DNA from 4 places in the Pseudomonas sp. 273 genome. Region 3 is predicted to be linked to each of the others. Evidence: riboswitches for the same ligand, from Rfam matches in the RefSeq annotation. Region 3 holds a riboswitch; each other region holds the start of a gene.
The links. Region 3 has a riboswitch for cobalamin ahead of cobG (precorrin-3B synthase). Riboswitches for the same ligand answer to the same signal wherever they lie in the genome.
Positions count from the first base shown of each region.

Region 1: linked by a shared signal. The riboswitch ahead of PKO50_RS01585 (TonB-dependent receptor) and the one ahead of cobG (precorrin-3B synthase) in region 3 are both predicted to bind cobalamin.
Region 2: linked by a shared signal. The riboswitch ahead of cobO (cob(I)yrinic acid a,c-diamide adenosyltransferase) and the one ahead of cobG (precorrin-3B synthase) in region 3 are both predicted to bind cobalamin.
Region 4: linked by a shared signal. The riboswitch ahead of PKO50_RS20670 (TonB-dependent receptor) and the one ahead of cobG (precorrin-3B synthase) in region 3 are both predicted to bind cobalamin.

Region 1 covers NZ_CP116775.1:333,858-337,824, forward strand. Annotated here, with positions in the region: gene PKO50_RS01580 (HAD family hydrolase) at 1-4, shown strand, start outside; gene PKO50_RS01585 (TonB-dependent receptor) at 600-2,465, opposite strand; cobalamin riboswitch at 2,550-2,750, opposite strand; gene eutS (ethanolamine utilization microcompartment protein EutS) at 3,062-3,397, shown strand; gene PKO50_RS01595 (EutP/PduV family microcompartment system protein) at 3,400-3,867, shown strand; gene eutQ (ethanolamine utilization acetate kinase EutQ) at 3,864-3,967, shown strand, end outside.
Region 2 covers NZ_CP116775.1:5,125,348-5,129,314, reverse strand. Annotated here, with positions in the region: gene PKO50_RS23325 (FUSC family protein) at 1-1,397, shown strand, start outside; cobalamin riboswitch at 1,420-1,641, shown strand; gene cobO (cob(I)yrinic acid a,c-diamide adenosyltransferase) at 1,867-2,478, shown strand; gene PKO50_RS23315 (cobyrinate a,c-diamide synthase) at 2,478-3,773, shown strand; gene bluB (5,6-dimethylbenzimidazole synthase) at 3,770-3,967, shown strand, end outside.
Region 3 covers NZ_CP116775.1:5,945,084-5,949,050, reverse strand. Annotated here, with positions in the region: gene PKO50_RS27175 (precorrin-8X methylmutase) at 1-238, opposite strand, end outside; gene cobG (precorrin-3B synthase) at 231-1,559, opposite strand; cobalamin riboswitch at 1,651-1,835, opposite strand; gene cbiE (precorrin-6y C5,15-methyltransferase (decarboxylating) subunit CbiE) at 1,914-3,116, shown strand; gene PKO50_RS27160 (cobalt-precorrin-6A reductase) at 3,113-3,841, shown strand.
Region 4 covers NZ_CP116775.1:4,548,439-4,552,405, reverse strand. Annotated here, with positions in the region: gene PKO50_RS20680 (M48 family metallopeptidase) at 1-1,007, opposite strand, end outside; gene PKO50_RS20675 (LemA family protein) at 1,023-1,619, opposite strand; cobalamin riboswitch at 1,762-1,968, shown strand; gene PKO50_RS20670 (TonB-dependent receptor) at 2,115-3,967, shown strand, end outside.

The DNA.
Region 1 (3,967 bases), 1.9 Mb from region 3:
GTAGGGCGAATAACGCTCCGCGTTATCCGCCGTTTAACGGCGATCCCCGGCGGTGCCAAGGTTGGCCTGGGCGTGGTCCGCCCTGCCGGCGGAATCGCGGATGAATCCGCTCCTACGGGCGAGAATGCCATGCCTCACGGCAACCTGTAGGAGCGGGCCCTGCCCGCGATTCGCGCGCAGGGCGCGCTCCTACATTGGAATGGCGCCGGTGGTTCTGGCTATCGCGGACAGGGTCCGCTCGGAGTGCGGAGAAACGCCGTCGTAGGATGGGTTGAGCGATACCCATCACCACGACGGCATGGGTTTCGCTCAACCCATCCTACGACGCGCGCCTCGGCGCAGTCGGCAAGACGGTTGCCCCAACGGGGACATGCCGTGCAGCACGGCGAATGCGTAGGGCGAATAACGCTCCGCGTTATCCGCCGTTTAATGGCGATCCCCGGCGGCGCCAAGGTTGGCCTGGGCGCCGTCCGCCCTGCCTGCGGAATCGCGGATGAATCCGCTCCTACGGGTGAGAATGCCATGCCTCACGGCAACCTGTAGGAGCGGGCCCTGCCCGCGAAATCGCGCGCAGGGCGCGCTCCTGCATGGGCCGATACCTACAACTCCGGCGTCCAGGTCAACGCCAGCAGCGCGGTGCGCCCGGCTTCCTTGTAGTGGAAGGTCTCGCTGGGGAAGCCCATGGGGTCGGTCGGGCGCTGGTAGCTGGCGCGGGCGTAGTCCTGGTCCAGCAGGTTCTGCAGCTTCAGGTCCCAGCGCAGCGTTTCACTGAACTGCCAGCTGCCGCGCATGTCGAGCACGCCGTAGCCGCCCAGGCGGTCCTGGTTGGTCGCGTCGGCGTAGCTGTTGCTCAGCGCGCGCCAGGTGCCGCCGACGCCGAAGGCGCCGAACTGGCGGTCCAGGTCCAGGCTCAGGGTGCGCCGGGCGCGGCGCGGCAGGGTGTGGCCGGTGTCGCGGTCGCGCGGGTCGATGATGCTCAGGCCGAGGTTGGCCTGCCAGCCGAGGACCTCGCGGGCCAGGCTGGCCTCGAAGCCGTCGATGCGCGCCTTGGCGATGTTCTGCGGCTGGTTGCTGGCGCTGTCCCAGGCGATCAGGTCGTCCACTTCCGTGCGGTACAGCGCGGCCTCAAGATGCGTGCCGGCGAAGTCGCCGCGCCATTGCAGCTCGTAGGTCTTCGAGGTCTCGGCCGCAAGGTCCGGGTTGCTGGCGCCGGGGTAGTAGAGGTCGCTGAAGGTCGGCGCGCGGAAGCCCTCGCCGTAGCTGGCGATCCAGCTCTGGCTATCGCCCACCGGCAGGGTGAAGGCGGCGTTCCAGCTGTTCTGCGAACCGTAGCGCTCATTGTCGTCGTGGCGCAGGCCCAGCTCGGTGGAGAAGGCCTCGCCCTTGAAACTGTGCTGGGCGAAGAAGGCGTGGTTGGTGCGGCTGTCCTCGGCGAAGGCGGTGCTGCCGTCGACCCGGTCCTCGTACCAGTCCGCGCCCAGGGCCAGCTGGTTGCGCGCATCCAACTGCAGGCGGTTGAACCAGCTGGCGGAATGCCGGGTGGTTTCCAGGGTGCCGTTGTTCCACACCTCGGCGGCGCCCACGGCCTTGTTGCGGTCGAAGCTGCGGCCCAGTTCCAGGCGGCTGTTCCACATCGAGGTCAGCTGGCCTTCGAGGTAGCCGCTGTAGCTGCTGACGCGGAATTCGTCGTGGGGCTCGGCGGGGGCGTAGCTGTAGGCGTCGTCGTATTCGCTGTCGCCGCGCTGGTCGTTGAGGCTGAAGCCGGCCTTCCAGTCCTCGTTCAGGCGGTGGTCCAGGTTCAGGTGCACGGCCTTGTTGCGCTGGCCGTCGTGGTCGCTGTCGGCGCCGACGTTGTCGCGGGTGTAGTCGTAGCCGCGGCTCTCGTCGAGGCTGGCGCCCAGGTCGAAGCGGGTGCGCTCGTCGCCGCCGGCGAGCGAGGCGCTGCGCTGGAAGGTGCCGTTGCTGCCGGCGGCCAGGCGCACCTGCGGGTGCAGGCCGGCTTCGCCGCGGCGGGTGAAGATCTGGATCACCCCGCCGATGGCGTCGGCGCCGTACAGCGCCGAGCGCGGGCCGCGGGTCACTTCCACGCGCTCGATGTTGTCGACGTTCAGGTAGTCCAGGCGGGCGATGCCGCTGCTCGCCGAGGCGATGCGCTGGCCGTCCACCAGCACCAGGGTCTGGCCGGGGTTGGTGCCGCGCAGGAAGTAGCTGGTCAGGCCGCCGGCGTTGCTCAGCTGCACGCCGGGCACCCGCTGCAGCAGCTCGGGGACGCTGCGTGCCTGCAGGCGCTCGATGTCGTCGCGGGTGAAGACGGTGTTGGCCGAGGTAGCCTGGCCGCGGGGTTCGGCCTGGCGCGCCGAGGTGATGACCATCGACGGCAGCTGGTAGGCCTGTTCGGCATCGTCGGTGGCGAAGGCCGCCGCGGGCAGCACGGCGGCGGCCAGGGCGAGACGGGAAAGTTTCATCGATGGGTTCCTCAAAAGTGGACTTTCGAGGAGGGCTGGGCAAGGGCGGGAGGGGCCGCGCTTGACGGTGCGGCCCTCCGCAACACCTGTCGTGCGTGTCGAGGGCGGTCTCCGGGCTGCCGACTCGCACGCTCCCGGCCTTCCCATGCGTGGCGCACAGTGGCGGATTGGAGCGCGGCAGGCGCGGGCCTGCGGTCGGTTACCGTTGCGGGGGCAGCGCAGGTCTTTCACCTGCTTCCCGTTACCTCGAACGAAAACGTGCGCACCTTACGAACAACGCCCCGGCCGGGCAAGTCGGGCCGATGCGGAACCTGTCTGTCAGATGCCCCTTTCCCCTACTCCCCGCCACCGCCATAGCTGCGCCCAGCCTGTGCCCGGACGCCTCCCGCCGGCTGCGACAAAGTCACTCAGCACGGCGTCGGCCGCGGGTCGCAGGCCTCGGCGGGAAACCGTCGATGCGGCGTCCTGCGGGCGTTCCAGCGGTTTCTCGTAGGAGTTTTCCGGTCTTGCGGGGCGGCGGAAAACTTTGCCGGATTTTGATAGGGCCGCCGTCCTGGCACTTGTTAGCTTCCTAAGCAGTTAGAGGAGCAGAGCACGTGTCCAAAGAGCGCATCATCCAGGAATTCGTCCCAGGCAAGCAGGTGACCCTGGCGCACCTGATCGCGCACCCCCAGGAGGAGCTGGCGAGCAAGATCGGCGTGCCCGGGGCCGAGGCCATCGGCATCATGACCCTGACCCCGGGCGAGACCGCGATGATCGCCGGCGACTTCGCCACCAAGGCGGCGAACGTGAACATCGGTTTCCTCGACCGCTTCAGCGGCGCCCTGGTGCTGCACGGCAGCGTCGGCGCGGTGGAGGAGGCGCTGGCGCAGACCTGCGCCGCCCTCGGCCGGCTGCTCGACTACAGCGTCTGCCCGGTGACCAGGAGCTGATGATGAGCGCGCAGCGGTATGCCCTGGTCGGCGGCGTCGGCGCCGGCAAGACCACCCTGTTCAACGCCCTGTGCGGCAACCCCGCGGCGGCGCGCAAGACCCAGGCGCTGGAATACGACCCCAGCGGCGCGCTGGATACCCCCGGCGAGTTCGTCAGCCACCCGCGCCTGTACCGCGCGCTGATCACCAGCACCGACGACGTCGACACCCTGGTCTACGTGCACCCCGCCGACTCGCTGGAATGCCGGCTGCCGCCCGGGCTGCTCGACATCCACGCCGGCAAGCGGCTGATCGGGGTGATCAGCAAGTGCGACCTGCCCGGCGTCGACCTGCCCGCCATCGAGCGCCTGCTGCGCAGCCACGGCATCGACGGCGAGATCGTCCGCACCGCCAGCGACGACCCCGCCAGCATCGAGCGCCTGCGCGCGCTGCTGAACGCACGGAATCCGATCGAGGACCTGTTGAGATGAAGAAGCTGATTACCGCCAACGACATCCGTGAAGCCATCGCCGCCGGGCAGAGTTCCCTGGCCGTGGAACTGCCGCGCTGCATCGTCACGCCGGAGGCGCG
Region 2 (3,967 bases), 820 kb from region 3:
TGGCGGTGGACGCGCAGCGCGAACACGCCTGGTTCGAGGGCGAGAGCGGCCGCCGCCGGGCCCAGGCGCTGCGGGTGCTGAACGCCGACCTGCTGGGCCTGCTGCGCGCGGCGCGCAAGGTGGCGCGGGAGTGGCGGCTGCTGGACCAGGCGCCCGCCACCGCGCTGGAGCCCTGGCGGCGCGAGGTCATGGACCTGCTGGAGCAGGCCGGGTACCGCGCCTTCGAGGACTGCCGCGAGCGCCTGGGCGAGGCCGCGCGGGCCCACGAGAGCGCCCAGCAGCGCCTGTGCCTGGAATGCCTGGTGCGCACCCTGGCGATGGCCGGGCAGGCCCGGCGCAGCATGCAGGCGCTGGTCTACGGCGAGGCGCCGCGCAACGCGCCGGGGGTGATCGTCTGGCACCGTGACATCGAGCGCGGGCTGCTCTACGGCCTGCGCAGTGCCCTGGCATTCCTCTGCGTGTCGGCCTTCTGGCTGGCCACGGCCTGGCCCAGCGGCCTGGGCGCGGTGTCCATCACCGGCGTGGTGCTGAGCCTGTTCGCCAGCCGCGACAACCCGGCTGGCGCCGGCCTCAACTTCCTGCGCGGCATCGTCCTGTCGGTGCCCTTCGCCGGCATCGCGGGCCTGGTGATACTGCCGCTGTGCGACGGCTTCCCGGCGCTGGCCCTGGTGCTGGGCGTGCCGCTGTTCATCGCCGCGCTGTGCATGACGCGGCCCGCCATCGCCGCCATCGCCTCGTCCTTCTGCATCTTCTATGTGAAGAACATCGGGCCGAGCAACGCGATGAGCTACGACCTCGGCCACTTCCTCAACTCGGCGCTGGCCACGGTGGTCGGCGTGGCCTTCGCCGTGCTGGTGTTCAACCTGGTGCGCCTGGCGCCGGGGCAGCGCCACTACCGCCGCGTGCTGGCGGCCATCCTCGTCGACCTGGCGCGGCTCACCCGCGGCCCGCTGCCGGTGGCGGAGGTGTGGTTCGACGGCCGCAGCGCCGACCGCCTGCTGCGCCTGGCGCAGTTCTACAGGAACCTGCCGGCCGAACGCCGTGCGCGCTGGCGCGGCGGCCTGCTGGCGCTGGACCTGGGCGACGAGCTGCTGTTCCTCCGCGCGCGCCTGGCCGCGGCCCGCGGCCCCGTACGGCGGGCCCGCGACGCCTACCTGCTGCGCCTGCACGACCTGCTGCTCGCCGGTGGCCCGCGCGCCGGCCGCGAGCAGGCCCTGGATGCGGCCAGCGTGGCGCTGTTCCAGGCCCTGGAGGGCGACCACCGGCTGCCGGCCGAGGACCGCGAACTGGCCCGCGCCACCCTGGTCCAGCTGCAGTTCATCTGGCTGCGCTGGTGCCGCCAGGACCCGGCCGCGACGCCGGCGCCGGCGGCGCGACCCATCGCCGCCGCCGATTGACCGGCCACCCCACCAGCCTCTAAGCTGCGCGCCTGCTACAGGTGCCTTCAGTCATGGCTGAAGGTGAAACAGGGAAGCCGGTGGAACCGAGCCTTTTCGGTCATTCCGGCGCTGCCCCCGCAACGGTAGGCGAGTCACGCGGTCGCAACAGCCACTGTGCCAACGGCATGGGAAGGCGCGGCCGGGGAAGTCCCAGGACCTCCACTCGCGAGCCCGGAGACCGGCCCGTAGCGACGACGACGCGCCGGAAGCCGTCGGGCGCTGCCCAGGCCGCGCTCCGATCGCCCCGCGTCATCCCGGTTTTTAGCCGCGCGGGTGAGAGCGGTGGAGCGATCAGGCAGATGAGCAATTCCCCTCCAGCCCCGGCCCCGCGCCGCCCGGCTGCGTTCCTTCGTCACTCCCGCATGCCCCATCAGCCACGGTGCCCCGGCGCCGCGAGCACGGCCGTCCGCGGCCAGGAGACAGAACGATGAGCGAGACCCCGGAAAAGGACGAGCGCCACCGCGCGCGCATGCAGCGCAAGAAGGAAGTGGTCGACGAGAAGATCGCCCAGGCCCGGGACGAACGCGGCGTGCTGCTGGTGCTCACCGGCAACGGCAAGGGCAAGAGCAGCTCGGCCTTCGGCATGCTCGCCCGCGCCCTCGGCCACGGCATGCGGGCCGGCGTGGTGCAGTTCATCAAGGGCGCCGCCAGCACCGGCGAGGAAGCCTTCTTCCGGCGCTTCCCCGAGGAAGTGCGCTACCACGTGATGGGCGAGGGCTTCACCTGGGAGACCCAGGACCGCCAGCGCGACATCGACAAGGCGCAGCAGGCCTGGGGCATCGCCCGCGAACTGCTGGCCGACCCGGCCATCGGCCTGGTGGTGCTGGACGAGCTGAACATCGCCCTCAAGCACGGCTACCTGGAACTGGACGCGGTGCTCGCCGACATCGCCGCGCGCCCGGCGCACCAGCACGTGGTGGTCACCGGCCGCGCCGCGCAGCCGGGGATGATCGAGGCCGCCGACACCGTCACCGAGATGGGCCTGGTCAAGCATGCCTTCAAGGCCGGCATCAAGGCGCAGAAAGGGGTGGAGTTCTGATGCCGCAAGCGCGCCAGTGCCCGGCGCTGCTGATCGCAGCTCCCGCCTCGGGGCAGGGCAAGACCACCGTCACCGCCGCCCTGGCCCGCCTGCACGCGCGCCAGGGGCGCAGGGTGCGGGTGTTCAAGGTCGGCCCGGACTTCCTCGACCCGATGATCCTCGCCCGTGCCAGCGGCGCGCCCGTGCACCAGCTCGACCTGTGGATGGTCGGCGAGGCGCAGAGCCGGCGCCTGCTGTGGGAGGCGGCCGGGGAGGCCGACCTGATCCTCATCGAGGGGGTGATGGGCCTGTTCGACGGCACGCCCTCGGCCGCCGACCTGGCGCGCACCTTCAACGTCCCGGTGCTGGGCGTGATCAACGGCCAGGCCATGGCGCAGACCTTCGGCGCCCTGGCCGTGGGCCTGGCCACCTACCAGCCGGGCCTGCCGTTCTCCGGGGTGCTCGGCAACCGCGTCGGCAGCCAGCGCCACAGCGACCTGCTGCGCGACAGCCTGCCGGAGTGGATCCGCTGGTACGGCGCGCTGCCGCGCAGCGCCGAGCTGGAGCTGCCCAGCCGCCACCTGGGCCTGGTGCAGGCCGAGGAGCTGGCCGACCTGGATGCGCGCCTGGACGCCGCCGCCGATGCCCTGGCCGCCAGCAGCGCGGTGGACCTGCCGCCGCCGGTGAGCTTCGCGGCGCCGGCCGCGCGCGAGGTGCCGCCGTCCCTGGCCGGCGTGCGCATCGGCGTGGCGCGCGATTCCGCCTTTGCCTTCCTCTACCAGGCCAACCTCGACCTGCTGCGCGAACTGGGCGCCGAGCTGTGCTTCTTCTCCCCGCTCAGCGACGAATGCCTGCCGGAGGTGGATAGCCTCTACCTGCCCGGCGGCTACCCCGAGTTGCACCTGGCACAACTGGAGAACAACCGCGCCATGGCCGCTGCCATCCGCGCCCATCACGCCGCCGGCAAGCCGCTGCTGGCCGAGTGCGGCGGCATGCTCTACCTGCTCGACGGCCTGACCGACGCCAATGGCCTATGCGGCCAACTGCTCGGCCTGCTGCCCGGCCGCGCCACCCTGCAGAAGCGCCTGGCCGCCCTGGCCCTGCAGGAGGTCGAGCTGCCCGAGGGCCCGTTGCGCGGCCACACCTTCCACCACTCGCTGCTGGACACCGGCCTGGAGCCGGCCCTGCGCGGCAGCTGCCCGAACGCCAAGCCGGTGGCCGAGGCGGTGTTCCGCCTGGGCCGCCTGACCGCGTCCTACATCCACTTCTACCTGCCGTCGAACCCGATGGCCGCCACCGCGATCTTCCGCCCATGACCGAGCACGCCTACAGCCCCGAGGAGCGCGCGGCCATCTACCGCGCCATCGCCGAACGCCGCGACATGCGCCACTTCAGCGGCGGCGAGGTGGCCCCGGAGCTGCTGGCGCGCCTGCTGGAAGCAGCGCACCAGGCCCCCAGCGTCGGGCTGATGCAGCCCTGGCGCTTCATCCGCATCACCCGCCCCGAGCTG
Region 3 (3,967 bases):
CGACCATGCGCGCGTCGCAGAGGATCGGCGCGCCGGCCGCCAGGGCCGCGCGGCCGGCGCTGCCGGCGCCGGCGGAGAAGCGCAGGTCCTGCACCACGTCGACCATGCCGCAGGCGTGGATCACCCGCACGGCGAGCTTCTCCAGGTCGGCGGGGATGGCCGAGAGGTCGGCCTCGGCGCGGATGGTGGCGAAGGACTGGCGGTAGATCGCCTGGCCGTCGCGGATGTAGTCAAGCATCGGGGAAGACTCCGGGGTCGCGCAGCCGGTCGGCCGCGGCGTCGAGGGACAGGTCGCGCGCCAGCGGCTGGCCGAAGCCGGCGTGGCCGGGGGCGCGGCGGTAGAGGTCGTAGCGGCCGTCGGCGACGGCCAGCAGGGTCAGGGGCGCCACGTGGGCGGCGGCGCAGGAACGCGGGCAGCCGCACAGGTGCACGCTGGGCGGCAGCGGCGCGCCCAGGCGTTCGGCCAGGCGCAGGGCGTCGGCCTTGGTGTCGGCCAGGCCGCGGGCGCAGCCGCTGGAGCCGCTGCAGGCGACCAGCCGGGACAGCGGCTGTTCGGCCGAGGTGATCAGGCCCAGGCTGTCGAGTGCGGCGAGCACGGCGCTGGCCCGCGCAGCCGGTACGTTGGGCAGCAGCAGGCCCTGCCAGGGTGTCAGGCGCAGGCCGCCGTCGCCTTCGCACTCGGCGAGGCCGGCCAGTTCGCGCAGCAGCCCGGCGTGCAGGCGGCCGAGGACGAAGCCGGCGCCGACGCTGCACAGGCCGCTCTGGCGCTGCGGGCGGATACCCAGATGGGCGAAGGGCGCGACGGCGGGGCGACGCCAGTCGGCCACGTCCTGTTGCAGCGGCAGGTCGAGGCGCGCCAGCAGGTCCTCGGCGGGAAGGCTTGTCAGCAACTGGCGCATGCGCGAGACGCCTTCGCCGGCCAGGTCGAGGAACAGGTTCAGCAGCGCCTCGACCAGGGCCGGCACCTGTTCGCTGGCGATGGCGGCGAGCGCGGGTCTGTCCTGCGCGCGCAGCGGCGGGCAGCCGGCCAGGCCGAAGGCGAAGCGCCCGGCGTCCATGGCCGACAGCCAGATGTCGTGGGGGTGCTCCAGCATCGCCAGGCCCTCGCCGCCATCCAGCTGCAGGGCGAACTTGGGCGACAGGCCGTGGAAGCGCGGGTTGTCCTGCAGCAGGTCGAGCAGCGTGGCGGCCAGCGGCGAGACGTCCAGGGCCTGGGCCGGGTCGAGGCCGGCGGCGGGGCTCAGCAGCAGGTTGCGCACATCATCGGCGGCGGCGACCCGCGGGCCCAGCCCGGCCTGCAGCAGCTCGGCGGACAGCGCCGCGCCGGCGCCTTCGTGCACGCCGCGGATCTGCAGGTTGGCGCGGTTGGTCGCCTCCAGCACGCCGTCGGCATGGCGCTCGGCGGCACGGGCGATGGCCCTGGCACCGGTGGCGTCGAGGCGCCCGCCGGGCAGCTTGATGCGGCAGATGCCGCCATCGCCGGAGGCGACCACGCGCAACAGCCCCGGGCAGGGCGACGGGCGGATTTCGACAGGGGGGACGGGCGGCTGGCTCGGCACAGGGTCACCATGGCTGGGTCGCGGTGACCTTGCGGATCGCCCCACATATGGGAAGACCTACAACATCGATACACCCCGCTCGATGCTTGCACGCGCGACTGGTCCCGTCGGCAGGTCTCCTGGCTGGCAGGTCGTCGCCCGACGCGGCCTTCCCGGTCTCCCAGTGGCCAATGACGCGTGGACTCGCTGCTTACAGTTGCGGGGGCAGCCGCGCTTGGATGGCTCCTGCGCGTTCCCTCTTCGGCCCTGATGGGCACCGACGAAGGCTGTATTATGCCCGCTTTGCCCGACCCCTTGAAAACCCTGCCCGTCGGAACGCCGGCGGCGCGGTGTCGCAACCTGCGAGGACTTCCCATGACGCCCTGGCTGACCATCGTCGGCATCGGCGAGGACGGCTACCCCGGCCTCGGCAAGACCGCCCGCCGCGCCCTGCTGGCGGCCAGCGAGGTGTTCGGCGGCGAGCGCCAGCTGGACCTGCTGCCGCCGTGCATCGGCGCACAGCGCACGCGCTGGCCGAGCCCCTTCGACATGGCGCCGCTGCTGGCGCGGCGCGGCACCCCGACCTGCGTGCTGGCCAGCGGCGACCCGCTGTTCTTCGGCGTGGGCGCGAGCCTGGCGCGGCAACTGGCGGCGGCGGAAATGCGCGTGCTGCCGGCGCCGTCCTCGGTGAGCCTGGCCGCGGCGCGGCTGGGCTGGGCACTGCAGGACGTCGAGTTGCTGTCGCTGGTGGGCCGGCCGCTGGCGGCGCTGAACCTGCGCCTGCACCCGGGGCGCCGGCTGCTGGTGCTGAGCGCCGATGGGCGCAGCCCGGCGGCGGTCGCCGCGCTGTTGCGCGAACGCGGTTTCGCGCCGAGCCGGCTGAGCGTGCTGGAGCACCTGGGCGGCGAGCGCGAGCGGCGCATCGACGGCCTGGCCGCCGACTGGTCGCTGGAGGAGGCCGCCGCGCTCAACGTGCTGGCCATCGATTGCGTGGCAGGCGCCGATGCCCGGCGCCTGCCGCTGACCCCCGGCCTGGCCGACGACGCCTACCGCCACGACGGCCAGTTGACCAAGCGCGACGTGCGCGCCGTGACCCTCGCGCGCCTGGCCCCGGAGCCGGGCGAACTGCTCTGGGACGTCGGTGCCGGCTGCGGCTCCATCGGCATCGAGTGGATGCGCGCTCACCCCGCGTGCCGGGCCATCGCCATCGAGGCCGACGAGGGTCGCCTCGGGCACATCGCCCACAACCGCGACGCCCTCGGCGTGCCCGGCCTGCAACTGGTGGCCGGGCACGCGCCGCAGGCCCTGGAAGGCCTGGAGGCGCCGGACGCCATCTTCATCGGCGGCGGCGTCACCGTGCCCGGCGTGCTGGCGCTGTGCTGGGACAATCTCAAGCCCGGCGGGCGCCTGCTGGCCAATGCCGTGACCCTGCAGAGCGAGGCGGCCCTGGTCGCCTGGCGCGAGCGCCACGGCGGCGAGCTGGTGCGCCTGCAGGTGGCCCAGGCGCAGCCCCTGGGCGGCTTCGACACCTGGCGCGCCGCCCTGCCGATCACCCTGCTGGCGGTGCGCAAGCCGTGAGCGGCAAGCGCATCCTGCTGCTGGGCGGCATCGGCGAGGCCCTGGCCATCGCCCGCCGCCTCGGCCCTCGCCACCTGTACAGCTTGGCCGGCCTGGGCAAGGTGCCCGACGACCTCGCCTGCCAGGTGCGCGTGGGCGGCTACGGCGGCGCCGAGGGCCTGGCGGCGTTCATCACCGCGCAGGACTATGACCTGTTGCTCGACGCCACCCATCCCTATGCCGCGCAGATCAGCCGCAACGCCGTCCGCGCGGCGCAGCTGGCCGGCGTGCCCTGCTGGGCCCTGCGCCGTCCCGGCTGGCAGCCCGGGCCTGGTGACGACTGGCGCGAGGTGGAAGGCTGGGCGCAACTGATCGTGGCGCTGGCGCCGTTCCGCCGGCCGCTGTTCACCCTGGGCCGCGAGCCGCTGGAACACCTCGGCGAAATTCCCGAACATCAGTTCTGGACCCTGCGCTGCCTGCAGAGCCTGCCAGGCACCGAGCGCGCCGAGGTACTGGGCGCCCGTGGGCCCTTCAGCCTGGAGGGCGAGCGCGAGCTGTTCGCGCGCCTGGACACCGACGTACTGGTGAGCAAGAACAGCGGCAGCCAGGCCACCGAGCCGAAGCTGCAGGTGGCGCGCGAGCGGGGTGTGCCGGTGTTGATCCTGGCGCGGCCGGAATTGCCCGAGGTGGATCGGCAGTTCGATAGCGTCGAGGTGCTATGGGCAGCGCTGGAGCCGCTTCTGTAGGGCCGGGTTCGCGAGCAAGCTCGCTCCTACGAAAAGCACAGGTGCATCGCCTGTAGGAGCGAGCTTGCTCGCGAACCGCTCGCCGACACATTGCCGAAGCTGGAGCTGTACGAGGTGGATCGATAG
Region 4 (3,967 bases), 1.4 Mb from region 3:
AGCGGCGGGTGGGTGGCCAGGCCGAACCAGTGGCTGGCCAGGCCGTCGCTGAAGTACAGGTGGCTGAATTCGGCGCGGTGCAGGGCGCCGAGCAGCGAGCCGTAGCCGCCGACCTTCTTCAGCGCTCCGGCGATGCTGGCCGGGTTGCGGGTGAACTGCACGGCGGAGGCGTCGGCCAGGTACTCGCGCTGGCGGTTCACCGCGGCCTTGATCAGGCTGCCGAAGAAGGTGCCGAGCGAACCCAGCACCCACAGGCAGAGGCCGGCGACGAAGGCCAGCGCGATGAAGCCCAGGGCCGAGCCGGAGCCGGCGTCGTTGCCGGCGTTGCTGCGCTGCACGCGGATGCGCGCGACGTCGTCGGCCGTGTGGCTGTCCCACAGGCCGCGGACCATGGTCTCGCCGATCAGGCCCAGCAGCAGGATGCCGTGCAGCAGCGCCACCAGGCGGGTGTTCAGGCGCATGTCGCCGTGGTGGATGTGGCTGAACTCGTGGGCGATCACCCCCTGCAGCTCGTCGCGGCTGAGCAGGCCGATGGTCCCGCGGGTGACGCCGATGACCGCATCGCGCGGCGTCAGGCCGGCGGCGAAGGCGTTGATGCCGCTATCCTCCAGCAGGTACACCGGTGGCACCGGGGCGCCCGAGGCGATGGCCATTTCCTCGACCACGTTGAGCACCCGGCGCTCGTCGGCGTCGCGGGCGTCCAGGTTGATCAGCCGGCCGCCCAGGCGCTCGGCCACGATGCGGCCGCCCAGGCGCAGCTGGCGGTGCTTGTACCAGGCGCCGAGCACCACCACGCCGACCACCACCAGGGCCACCCACAGGTAGAGCTCGAGGTCGGGCAGGCGCTGCGGCGAGGTCCAGTGGCTGGCGGGCTCGCCGATATGGCGCCAGAGCCAGCCCAGGACCAGGCTGGTGAGCGTCACCAGGCAGGTCACCGCCATGGCCAGGAGCAGGATCAGCCGCCCGGTCTGGCGGCGGGCGCGGTCCTGGTGCTGGAAGAAGTTCATAGGGCCGGCCAGCGCTTAGAAGCTGACCTTGGGCGCATCCTGGATCTGCTGGCTGTCGGCGAACTCCAGCGAGGCGGCGTCGGCCTTGTGGCCGAAGTTGGCGGCCAGCAGCACGGCGGGGAACGACTGGCGGTAGGCGTTGTACTCCATCACCGCGTCGTTGTACGCCTGGCGGGCGAAGGCCACTTTGTTCTCGGTGCTCGACAGCTCCTCGGTGAGCTGCTGCATGTTCTGCGAGGCCTTCAGGTCCGGGTAGGCTTCCAGGGTCACGTTGAGCCGCCCCAGCGCGCCGCCCAGGGCGCCCTCGGCGTTGGCCAGCTGGGCCAGTGCCGCGGGGGCGCCGGGCTGGCTGGCGGCGGCCTTGAGCCCGGCCACCGCGGCGTTGCGCGCGGCGATCACCGCTTCCAGGGTTTCCCGCTCGTGCTTGAGGTAGGCCTTGGCAGTTTCCACCAGGTTGGGGATCAGGTCGTAGCGCCGCTTGAGCTGCACCTCGATCTGCGCGAAGGCGTTCCGGTAGCGGGCGCGCAGGTTCACCAGGCGGTTGTAGATGGCGATGGCGCCGAAGAACAGCACGGCGAGGACGAGCAGTAGCACCAGGGAAGAAACCGACATGGGCAGTCCTTTTCGAGCGTCGGGAAGGTCCGCCGATGATAGCGGAAAGCTTCCACGACGGCAGGGAGGCCATCACAGGCTGCGCCCCGGCGCGGAAGCATGCTGTAAAGGGCCGCCCTTGACGCTCCGCCGCCCAGGTGGTCAGATGCCCGCCGTTCCAGGTGCCTCGTGCCGCCGTGCGCGAGGTGAAACGGGAAGCCGGTGCGTCGCCCTTGGCGGCAAGTCCGGCGCTGCCCCCGCAACGGTAAGCGAGCGGGGCATCCACGAGGCCACTGTGCTCCGGCATGGGAAGGCGGATGCTCCACGATCCTCGCGAGCCCGGAGACCGGCCTGGAGCGTTGTTGGCAAACCCGCGGTGGGCGGGCGTGAGCCGGATTCCGGTCGCGCCCGCGCCGGAACTCGCTGCGCCGCCTGCGAAATTCCCATTTCGAGGCGATCACCTTGCATTTCCCCTTCCCTGAATCCGTACCCCGGCGCGCCCTGTGGCTGGCCGGCCTGTGCCTGAGCCCCTGCCTGCATGCCGCGCCCCTGGGGCTGCAGGACGAAATCGTCAGCGCCCCTTCGGTGGAGTCCACCACCGTCGCCGAGATGGCCCGCTACGGCAGCAGGCTCGAAGTCATCGAGCGCGAACGGATCGAGCGCGCCGGCCCCAGCGCCGACGTCACCCGCGTGCTGCAGATGTACGTGCCGGGGCTATTCGTGGCGCCGAAGAACGGCCCCTTCGACTACGGCACCTACTCGCTGCTGGGCGGGCGCAACGACGACACCCTGATCCTGCTGGACGGCGTGCGCCTGAACAACCGCCTGTACGGCGGCCTCTACCTGGACACCCTGCCGACCGCCGCGGTGGAGCGCATCGAGGTGCTCAAGGGCGGCCAGGGCCTGCTGTTCGGCACCCAGGCGGTGTCCGGGGTGATCAACATCGTCACCCGCAGCGCGCGCAGTCGCGAGGCCTCCGGCGAGGCCAACCTGGGCCTGGACAGCTTCCGCGGGCGCAGCGGCGACGCACGCGTGGAGAAGGTGCTGGAGAACGGCCTGGGCGACCTCGGCCTGCTGGCCTACGTCAGCCACAACCGCTCCGACGGCTACAAGCCGTTCCGCGAGCAGGACATGACCGCCACCGTCAGCGACAAGCGCCGCTCCTACGACGTCAACGTGTTCGGCGCCAAGGCCATCCAGGCCTTCGGCGGCGATTCGCGCCTGGAGCTGTTCTACCAGTACGCCGACGCCGACCTGGACTACGCCCGCCCGGCCGACAACCGCCACACCACCAACGACCGCATCCAGCAGATCGCCACCGCCACCTTCGAGCAGCACCTGGGCGAGGACTTCAGCTGGTTCGCCAAGGCCCACCTGAACGACTGGGACACAAGCTACACGCGCATCTACAACCTCGCCGGCGGCGGCACCCGGGTGCTCAACCACAACGACTACTGGGGCTTCACCGACTGGGGTGCGCAGCTGGAGGGCAAGGCGCGCCTGGCCGGCGGCCACGAACTGGTCTTCGGCAGCGACAACCAGTGGTACAAGGGCCAGGACGATGTCCTCATCATCGACAACGACAAGGCCGAGTCCCACGCCCTGTACGCGCAACTGCGCCCGCAGGTGGACCTGCTGCCGAACTGGCACCCCAGCCTGGGCGTGCGCCGCGAGGAAATGAGCGGCGGCGAGGGCGCCACCGTGTGGATGCTCACCTCGCTGTACGACCTGACCGACCAGCTCAAGCTGCGCGGCCAGCTGGGCACCGCCTTCAAGCTGCCCAACGCCGAGCAACTGTTCGTCAACGAGCCGGGCAGCGAGATCGGCAACCGCGACCTCAAGCCCGAGCGCAGCCGCAACGCCGAGCTGGGCCTGGACTACAGCGGCGCGCTGTTCGGCCAGCCGTGGAGTGGCAGCGTCACCGTCTTCCGCCGCGAGATCAGCGACCTCATCACCCTGGCCGGCGACCAGTGGGTGAACGGCGACGGCGAGATCGAGGTGCGCGGCATCGAGGCCAGCGGCCAGTGGCAACTGGGCGAGCATTGGCAGTTGGCCGCCGACGCCACGCGCAACCTGGTGGACACCCGCGAGGGCGTGACGGTGAACAACATCCCGCACTTCTTCGCCCGCACGCGGCTGGGCTACGACCAGGCCCCGTGGGGCTTCGGCGTGGCGGTGCGCTACGTCGGCTCCATCGTCAGCCCCCAGGGCGACGACTATGGCCACTACACGGTGCTCGACGGCGACGCCTACCGCTACCTGGACGGCGCGCGCCGCCACCGCCTGAGCCTGCTGCTGGAGAACCTGCTGGACCGCGACTACGCCACCAGCCGCACCAGCAACGGCATCCGCCAGGTGGACAACCTGGG